Regions from separate parts of the Oceanobacillus sp. M65 genome, predicted to be linked through region 1. Evidence: riboswitches for the same ligand, from Rfam matches in the RefSeq annotation. Region 1 holds a riboswitch; each other region holds the start of a gene.
The links. Region 1 has a riboswitch for S-adenosylmethionine ahead of ACTWPF_RS04390 (SDR family NAD(P)-dependent oxidoreductase). Riboswitches for the same ligand answer to the same signal wherever they lie in the genome.
Positions count from the first base shown of each region.

Region 2: it holds a riboswitch for S-adenosylmethionine, as region 1 does, so the genes downstream of both, ACTWPF_RS15280 (5-methyltetrahydropteroyltriglutamate--homocysteine S-methyltransferase) here and ACTWPF_RS04390 (SDR family NAD(P)-dependent oxidoreductase) in region 1, are expected to answer to the same signal.
Region 3: it holds a riboswitch for S-adenosylmethionine, as region 1 does, so the genes downstream of both, ACTWPF_RS00440 (methionine ABC transporter ATP-binding protein) here and ACTWPF_RS04390 (SDR family NAD(P)-dependent oxidoreductase) in region 1, are expected to answer to the same signal.

Region 1 is NZ_JBQQCJ010000001.1:920,483-923,759, reverse strand. Features, by position in the region: gene ACTWPF_RS04405 (AraC family transcriptional regulator) at 1-399, shown strand, start outside; gene ACTWPF_RS04400 (hypothetical protein) at 537-803, opposite strand; gene ACTWPF_RS04395 (hypothetical protein) at 821-1,129, opposite strand; SAM riboswitch class I at 1,427-1,528, shown strand; gene ACTWPF_RS04390 (SDR family NAD(P)-dependent oxidoreductase) at 1,650-2,414, shown strand; gene ACTWPF_RS04385 (Na+/H+ antiporter NhaC family protein) at 2,467-3,277, shown strand, end outside.
Region 2 is NZ_JBQQCJ010000004.1:33,842-37,118, reverse strand. Features, by position in the region: gene ACTWPF_RS15290 (Ltp family lipoprotein) at 1-364, shown strand, start outside; gene ACTWPF_RS15285 (formate/nitrite transporter family protein) at 599-1,456, opposite strand; SAM riboswitch class I at 1,681-1,778, shown strand; gene ACTWPF_RS15280 (5-methyltetrahydropteroyltriglutamate--homocysteine S-methyltransferase) at 1,917-3,023, shown strand; gene ACTWPF_RS15275 (methionine biosynthesis PLP-dependent protein) at 3,167-3,277, shown strand, end outside.
Region 3 is NZ_JBQQCJ010000001.1:79,576-82,852, forward strand. Features, by position in the region: gene ACTWPF_RS00435 (methionine ABC transporter permease) at 1-570, opposite strand, end outside; gene ACTWPF_RS00440 (methionine ABC transporter ATP-binding protein) at 560-1,591, opposite strand; SAM riboswitch class I at 1,673-1,775, opposite strand; SAM riboswitch class I at 1,880-1,987, opposite strand; gene serS (serine--tRNA ligase) at 2,169-3,277, opposite strand, start outside.

The DNA.
Region 1 (3,277 bases):
GAGCTTGTGAAGAGCATTACGGACGAACAAAAAGACGAAATGCATTCCTTGCAAAATATAGAACCCTATGAAATCGTGAATGCTTCCTATGATGCGGACGCTCAATTCCTAAAAGAGGAAGGCGATCTAACGCACTTGATCGGTGTATTAACAACGGAAGATAACGTCAGTGATCAATTAGATAAAGTAACTGTTGATGCCTGTACGTGGGCGATTTTCCCTAATGAAGGGCCGTTCCCATCAACACTACAAGAAACCATGGCAAAGACCTATTCAGAATGGCTCCCCTCTTCCGATTATGAAGTAATCCCTGCTCCTAGCTTTTCGTTTACAAAAATGGATGAAAAGAAAGTAGATTACGCGTATAGTGAAGTATGGATTCCTGTGAGGAAAAGATAAACGCTAGGACTTACAATGGATCAAGAGCAACGCTGATATGGTGGCGTTGCTCTTTTTAAAATGCTTGAAGAAATGATTATAAAAATCTTACCCCTTTGCACTACGATGATTACACCTAATAATTAACCGATAGCTATCTATGCAAACTGTTTTCTTAATTCTTCTATAAAGTTTTCAAGTACATCTAATCTATTTATAACTTCGGCCTTTTTTTCCTCGCTAAGTATTTCAGGGTTCTCTATGAACAGATTATTCTCAAGTTGCTTACAGCAGCTTTTGATTTTATCAAGATAGTCTTTGATTTGCTTTTCATCCACCGTTTGTATTGTAATTTCCTCCAGTAGCTTTTTAGTTTTTTCAATTTTTCCCTCACCTTCTTTTAAGTCTTTTCGCAGTTTATTCAATTCCTTTGTTATCTTTTCTAATTGCCCTGGGTGAGGTTATACTGCTTTTTATACTCCTCCAATTTCTTTTCAAGCTCCTTGTTATCTAAACGACTAATATAATCAATCTTGGTCTTTTTTACTTTCTGAATTGACAATCTGGAAAGGGAGTCTATCTCATGCCTTCCATCTGGGAGAATAATTAGCCCAGCTAAAAAAGTAGCCTCTGCCCCTGAACCCTGAAACTTATTTAAACTAAGCATTACCTCTTCTAAATCCTTTTGATCTTCTGGAGATAAATCCCCTGCTTTATCTATTAACCTATACTCTTTATTTGCCGTCCCCAAGCCCCTCCTTTTTACCCATGTCTATTGTGGCTGGGGATTGTCCTATTCGCCTTTCATAATAATTTATGAGAGTTGGCCTCTTTCAAATCGACGTTTCAGGTCATCGAACGGGTTATATAAAGATCCAGTAAACAACTCGCCTTAATAGAAATCCAGAATAATAATGTATTCTATAAATGAAGATTAGGAATAATAGCCCCCAGACACCAACTCTCTATTTCATAATTATCAAAAAAATAACTTGACGCTCATTTCATTTTGCTGTATCTTTAATCTACAAATTACATATCGCGAATTTTCTTATCCAGAGAGGTGGAGGGACTGGCCCTACGATACCTCGGCAGCAGCTCTTTTAGAGTAATGTGCCAATTCCAGAAGCGTAACGCTTGAAGATAAGAAGAGTATTTTAACGTTGACGTTTAAGGTCTCTTCTTGCTATAGAAGAGGCCTTTTTTGTTTGCGTCTAGACTTTCGCAAACTAAGGAATACAGCAGGGCAACAGGAAAGGAGTATGTTTTCTATGTATACGATGGATTTGACCGATAAAGTGGCCATTGTCACTGGTGGTGCACATGGCATTGGAAAGGCGATTGTGGAGGCATTTTTAGATTGCGGGGCAAAAGTTGCGGTTGTAGATATGGCTGAGACACATGATGAAACAACAGTTAATACGTTTCACGTTCAGGCAGATGTGTCCAATCCAGAACAAGTAACCGAGGTGGTTGATTCGGTTATTGATCATTTTGGCAGAGTTGACATTTTAGTCAATAATGCCGGGATTTCCACGATGGACTATTTTGTTGATATAAAAGAACAGGACTGGGATAAAACAATCGATGTGAATGCAAAAGGGGTCTACCTTTGCATGCAAGCCGTTGCGAAACAACTACAAGCTCAAGGCCAAGGTGGAAAAATCATTAACATTGCCTCACAAGCTGGGAAAAACGGCTACCAACTAATGGGTAGCTATGTTGCTTCAAAACACGCGGTTCTAGGGATGACAAAAGTAGCTGCACTAGAACTAGCCAAAGACAAAATTAATGTGAATGCCGTTTGCCCAGGAATCGTGGAAACAACGATGAAACAATCAGAAAGAGTGATTGGTGGAAACCTACGCGGTCTTCAAGCTGAAGATATTAAACACGAAGATAATTCACAAGTTCCCTTGGGAAGAACTGCTGTACCTGCAGACATTGCGAATGTCGTTGTTTTTCTTGCATCAACGTACTCAGATTACATGACTGGCCAAGGAATTAATGTTACGGGTGGGATGACAATGAACTAATCTCTTGTTACATGCTCACCCACTAAAAACTAAATTGAAGGAGGATATTTTGATGGCTAATGCGAAAAAAGGAAATGCACTTGCACTACTTCCGCTACTGATCTTTGTATTACTATTTATTGGCACTGGCGTTATTTCTGGAGACTTCTCCAATATGCCATTAAACGTTGCGATTATTATTGCGGCGGCTTTTGCTCTCGCCATGAACCGAAAAGAAAAGCTATCTAGAAAGATTGATATCTTTACGAAAGGCGCAGGACATCCGAATATTATCTTAATGGCGGTAATTTTTGTAATGGCCGGGGCATTCGCTCAAACAGCTAGAGACATGGGTGCTGTAGATTCCACCGTAAACTTAGGATTATCCGTTATTCCTCCTAATCTATTAATGGTTGGACTGTTTATTGTAGGTTGCTTCATCTCTGTTTCAATGGGAACATCCATGGGTACCGTGGCCGCACTAGCACCAATTGGCATTGGAATCGCAGAACAAACAGGGATACCAATGGCGCTTGCAATGGGAACTGTTATAGGTGGCGCAATGTTTGGAGATAATCTATCAATGATTTCCGATACAACCATTGCAGCTGTCCGGACCCAGAAAACAAAAATGAGTGATAAATTTAAAACCAACTTTTTCATTGTTCTACCTGGAGCAATTGTAACCGCGGTTCTTTTATGGATCGTGACTGCAGGAGCCGAAATTGACACCATTGGCGATTACGCATTTGATTTCGTGAAGGTTTTACCTTATATAGCAGTACTCATTGCAGCCTTAGCTGGCGTTAATGTCTTAGTCGTATTAATTGGCGGCATCGTGTTTGCTGGGATCATTGGCTTAATAGACGGTTCTTATACGTTAT
Region 2 (3,277 bases), on a different contig from region 1:
GGCTAAAGCAGAGGCTGAAAAGCAAGAGGAAGAAGAAAAGGCTAAAGCAGAAGCCGAAAAGCAAGAAAATAAAGAAACGATGTCACAGCAACAGGCTGTAAAAATGGCGGAAGATTACGTAGCATATACGGCATTTGCAAAAAGTGGCTTAATAGAACAGTTAGAATATGAAGGCTTTAATAATAAGGATGCTACTTATGCAGTAGAAAAAATTAATGTAAATTGGAAAGAACAAGCAGTAAAAATGGCGGAAGACTACTTGGATTATACTGCATTCTCAAAAAGTGGGTTAATAGAACAGCTAGAGTATGAAGGTTTCAGTAATGAAATTGCTACCTATGCAGCGAATGAAGTAGGTCTATAAACAAATCGCTTCATTAGATTTCCCAATAGAATTTGCCTCCAATTCAAAATGCATTTATGGAGTTCGGTTAAGAATTATTATTATCAACTCAAAACCCCTTTTGGTAATCATAACCATAAAGGGGTTTTCTTCTCAAATTTTATTCACTTTTACTGGCCAGTTCCTTCTCAGGTAAAGTTTATCGCACTATGATGAATTATATTTTACCTTCTTTAACACAATTCTCTACTAACCTCATGAACTTCGCATCTCTTTTCGGAATGCGTATGAAAAGAGCAAGGAAATAAAAATGGCTCCTCCGATGATATTGCCAATACTTGCGGGGATTAGGTTTTGTAAGACATATTCCTGCCATACATACTTATCAGATGTAAAGAGGCCTAAACTGAAATACCCCATATTTGCTGCGCTATGCTGAAAATTCCCAGCCACAAAAAGTATGACAGGTAAAGCTGTGCCCAAAATTTTACCGACCATATCCCTAGCCGCTGTGGTTAGAAAGGCAGCCATTCCTATAAGCCAATTTGCGAGAATACCAGACACAACTACTTGAAACCAGCCAATCCATCCATTCTCAGCAAATTTCATTTTATGAGATAGAAGGGTTTCTATCTCTTTCGTGAATTCAGGTGTCATGGAGTTTGAACTGATTACTAATAAAGCCACAAACAACGCACCAACAATGTTTCCGATATAGGCTACGACCCAGAATTTGACGTATTTATTTTTCTTCCAATAAGACTTTTGTAAATAAGATGTTGGCAAAAGTACATTTACTTCAGTAAACAAAACAGAACCTGATACAAATACCATTAGATACCCTGCTGTAAATCCAAGTCCCTGCAAAAGATAGGTAAGCCCTTTAGCATCAATACCGATAGCAAGCAACACTGAAAAAAGAGCTCCAAAGGTCATAAACGAACCAGCCTTTAAAGAAAGAATGAACTGGGAAGGCATATTTGTATCAAGGTGCTCTTTCCCTTTTTCGCTAAACGTCTCCATTACCTGAGACGGGAATAAATATTGCCTTTCTGGTTTCTCTTGCACCCTACTGGACTGGTTTGACGATTTATGATCACTATTATCACCCATACTATTCCTACTCCCCCTATTTGTTTTATTTCTATGTTGCGATTGGGTTAATTTTTTCAACCATTCCTTTACTAGATACCCTAATGGCGATATGTTCATACCACTTTTCACACCATGGCCCATGTCATTCGCCACCTCTTATAATAACAATCTTCTAATATCCCCTTGACATTTTGATCCGACAACTGTAGTATATTGACTAATCAAAAAATTTCATATGATTTTTCTTATCCAGAGAGGTGGAGGGACTGGCCCATTGAAACCTCAGCAACAGACATTTGTACTGTGCTAATTCCAGAAGCGTTAAGCTTGGAGATAAGAAGAGAAAATTTTTACGTATCCAACCCTCTTCTTATTTGTTAAGAAGGGGGTTTTTTGTTGGTTACATAAAATAGATACGTTTATTACTAGTTTAGTTGAATTGCGTTTATAAAAAATAAAACGAAAGTAGGGATTTAACATGTCAATTACCTTAACGAAAGCACCTTTTAAAGCGGATCAAGTAGGAAGTTTATTACGACCGGAAAGCATTCATCAAGCAAGAAAGGAATTTAAAGAAGGAATAATTTCTGCTACACAATTGCGTGAGATCGAAACAAAGGAAATTAAGCGTATTGTTGATAAGCAGATTGAAATTGGCTTGAATGCGGTGACGGATGGCGAGTTTAGACGTAGATTCTGGCACACTGATTTCTTAGAGCATCTAAACGGGATAGAAGGATATGTTCCAGACGTAGGCTATGTTTTTAATGGAAATGAGGAGACTGAAAGATATAATGTCCGAAATATAGGGAAGGTTTCCTTTAATCCCGATCACCCTTTCATTAAAGATTTCATTGAATTCAATGATATCGTTGCTGGGCGTGCAGTTGCCAAACAAACAATCCCTAGCCCTAATCAACTCTTCAATCAAGGAATAATTAATGAAGAAATTTACCCTGACATTGATGAATATGCCAATGATGTTATTCAAACATACCGTGATGCATTACACGCTTTTTATGAAGCTGGGGTTCGCTATCTACAATTCGATGATGTTTATATTGCTGGTCTTTCTTCACCAGATATTCCGTTTAACGAAGGGAAATATTCAAGGGAAAAACTAATAAACCTGGCATTACGCGTTGTTAATGAGGTACTGGAAGGAAAACCAGACGATTTAGTTGTGACGACACACTTATGTCGTGGAAACTATCGATCCAATTGGGCATTTGAAGGGAGTTATGACTTAATCGCATCCACTTTGTTTGCCAAAGAGAAAGTAGATGGATTCTTCTTGGAATATGATGATGAGCGTTCTGGTGATTTCAAACCGCTAAAACATATCCCTGCTGGCGGAGCTCAGGTTATTCTTGGTGTAATCACATCAAAAAATGGGGAGCTAGAGGACAAAGAATCTATTAAAGCACGAATTAAAGAGGCATCTCAATATGTTCCGCTAGATCAACTATGCTTGAGCACACAATGTGGATTTGCATCAACCCACCACGGAAATAAATTAACGGAAGAAGATCAGTGGAATAAATTAAAATTTATAGTTGAGATTGGGAAAGAGATTTGGGGATAAAAACTTCAAGAAGAGGAATGTAACAATTCCTCTTCCTTTTTACATTTAGGCTAAGTCCAGTATGCGCAAAGCGTAAACGCGTTATTAAGGATCTTTTTCCCTTGCTAAAAGTCCTTTATTTATTTGCTGAAAGGATCGATTACATGACAAAAAGACACATCGAGACACAACTGGTGCAGCTGGGTAATCATAGCGACCAAAAAACCGGTGCAGTAAACCCGCCAATTTATTTATCAACAGCTTACCAGCACCAA
Region 3 (3,277 bases), 840 kb from region 1:
TATTAGCATTACCATGGTGTCGAACCGCTGATAACCAAAGGTAATGGCCAGGTCTCCTAATCCGCCACCACCAACTGCTCCTGCCATGGCTGAGGCTCCAACCAATCCAATTGTTGCAATGGTTGCCCCTAACACGAGGGAACTAAGAGCTTCTGGTATAAGAAAGCGAATAATTATTTGCCAAGGTGTTGCTCCCATTGACTGGGCAGCTTCCATCACACCTGGATCTACTTCTAAAAGAGAATTCTCTATTAATCTTGCAATGTATGGTCCTGCAAATAACACCATTGGTACAATAGCTGCGGCCGTGCCTATTGAGGTTCCAACAACTAATCTAGTAAATGGAATGACTGCGACCATTAAGATAATAAACGGAATAGAACGAAATATGTTTACTATTGCATTTAAGACCGTAAAAATATACTTGTTTTCCCATAAGTGTCCTTTACGTGTCACAACAAGGACAATTCCTAATACCAACCCTATAATCATAGAGAAAAATAGGGCGACTGCTACCATTACAATGGTTTGCCATAATGCCTCTGTAATTTGTTGCCAATCAACCAACATCTGCTAACACTTCCTTTACACTTACTTTTTGCTGATGAATATGCATAATGACACGGTTAATTTCTTTTTCTTCCCCTTCAAATTGCACGATAAGATTTCCAAATGGTACGCCCTGTAATTCTGTGATACTACCAAACAGAACATTTACCTCTACCTCGTATTGCTTTGCGATTTGCGACAACAATGGTGTTCCAGTAGACTCACCAACAAAGACAATTCGATAAATTTGGTTATGTGCGTCTTGTCTTTTTACTAACTCGTATACGGAATCTGGGATTTGATCATGCATTACCGTACTGACGAAGTTATGAGCTGTGGTCGTTTGCGGCTGAGAAAAGACATCAAATACAGAACCAGATTCGACTACTTTTCCATCTTCCAGCACAGCAACTTTATCGCAAATTTCTCTAATTACGCCCATTTCGTGCGTGATAATTAAAATGGTGATATTGTATTCCTGATTAATTTTCTTTAAAAGTTTTAAAATAGCATTTGTTGTATCTGGGTCAAGGGCTGATGTTGCCTCATCACATAAAAGAATGGATGGCTGGGTTGCAAGAGAACGGGCAATCCCAACTCGCTGTTTCTGTCCCCCAGAAAGTTGGTCTGGATAGCTGTCAGCTTTGTCACGCAAGCCGACAAAATCAAGTAGTTCATAAACACGCTTTGTTACTTCCTTTTTTGGAGTTTTGCTTAAAAGTAAGGGCATTGCGACATTGGTAAACACGGTTTTCGAATTAAGTAAATTAAAATGTTGAAAGATCATCCCAATGTTTCGCTTTGCCTCCCGTAGTTCCTTAGGTGAAAGTGCTTGTAAGTTTTGCCCATTCACGGTCACTGTTCCGGATGTTGGCTGTTCGAGTAAATTAACACATCGAATGAGCGAGCTTTTTCCAGCACCACTAAACCCAATCACACCATATATCTCTCCCTCTTCTATGTGGAGATCCACATTATCCAGTGCTTTTACACCTTCTGCCTTTTCGCCGTATACTTTTGAAACCTGATCAAATGTAATCATCTACTTCCTCCTGCTCGTTGTAGTTTCAAATTAAAAAGCCTCTTCTTATAAGATAAGAAGAGGCAATGAACTAGTATCCTCCTCTTATCTTTACAGACCTTCGTCTGTTGGAATTGGCACGTTGCTTTAAAAGCACGTTGCCGAGGTATCAATGGGCCAGTCCCTCCACCTCTCTGGATAAGAAGTAATGCATATTTAATTTTGTCGTTAAGAAGAGTTATTTCGTGTAAAATCAAAAAATCCCTTCTTATAAAAATAAGAAGGGATCAGCTATGTACGATCATCCTCTTCTTATTTTTCAGGCTCGCATTCGCCTGTTGGATTTAGCACAGTACTATTAAAAGTCCGCTGCCGAGATATCAATGGGCCAAGTCCCTCCATCTCTCTGAATAAGAAGTAATGCATATTTAATTTGTTGTTGCTACTTACAATACTACCAGCCTTTCAATCTGTCAACAGATTTTTTTACTTTTTTTATATTTCGTACAATTGGCCTAAAAGTAGTTTCACCTTTAAAAATATGCAAAAGGACTGTCTTCGCAGTTACGAAAACAGTCCTTTTATAATTGTTTCAAGCTTATTTAATGGCTTCTTTGCCACCCATATAGGCACGTAATACAGGAGGAACAATGACAGAGCCATCCTCTTGTTGGTAATTCTCCAGAATAGCTGCAACGGTTCGACCAAGTGCCAATCCGCTGCCATTCAAAGTATGAACAAACTCTGGCTTCGCATTTGCTTCTCTGCGGAAACGGATTCCTGCACGTCTTGCCTGAAAGTCTTCAAAGTTAGAGCAAGAAGAAATTTCCCGGTACGTGTTTTGGCTAGGAATCCATACTTCAATATCGTATTTCTTCGCTGCTGTAAATCCAAGATCACCAGTACACATGCTCATGACACGATATGGTAACTGTAATAGTTGTAATACCTTTTCAGCATGTCCTGTCAGGTTCTCCAATGTCTCATAAGAATCTTCTGGCTTAGCAAAGTGAACGAGCTCCACTTTATTAAATTGATGCTGACGAATAAGGCCTCGTGTATCCCTACCAGCAGAACCCGCTTCAGAACGGAAACAGCCACTGAAAGCTACGTATTTTTTAGGAAGATCATCTAGATTTAAAATTTCATCACGATGATAATTCGTAACAGGTACTTCTGCTGTAGGAGCCATGAAGTAATCCCACTCTTCTAGCTTGAAGGCATCTTCTTCAAACTTAGGAAGCTGACCTGTTCCTGTCATGCTAGTGCGGTTGACGATATATGGTGGAAGCATTTCCTCATAGCCATGTTCATCTGCATGTAAATCCATCATAAAGTTTAATAAAGCGCGCTCTAGTCTGGCTCCAAGCCCTTTATAAAAGACGAAACGGCTTCCTGTTACTTTAGCTGCGCGTTCGAAGTCAAGGATATCAAGGTTTGTCGCAATATCCCAATGAGGTTGTGCTTCAAAGTTGAAATCTTTACGTTCTCCCCAGTTGCGCACTTCTTTATTATCCTCTTCATTTTCTCCCACAGGTACACTTTCATGAGGGAGATTTGGGATAGAAAGCATAATCGTGTTAAGTGTTTCTTCAATTTCTTTTAATTCTTTATCCAGTTCAGAAATGCGTTCTCCAACCTCACGCATTTCTTTAATTGCTTGGTCCGCATCTTTCTTTTCTTTTTTAAGAACAGAGATCTGCTTAG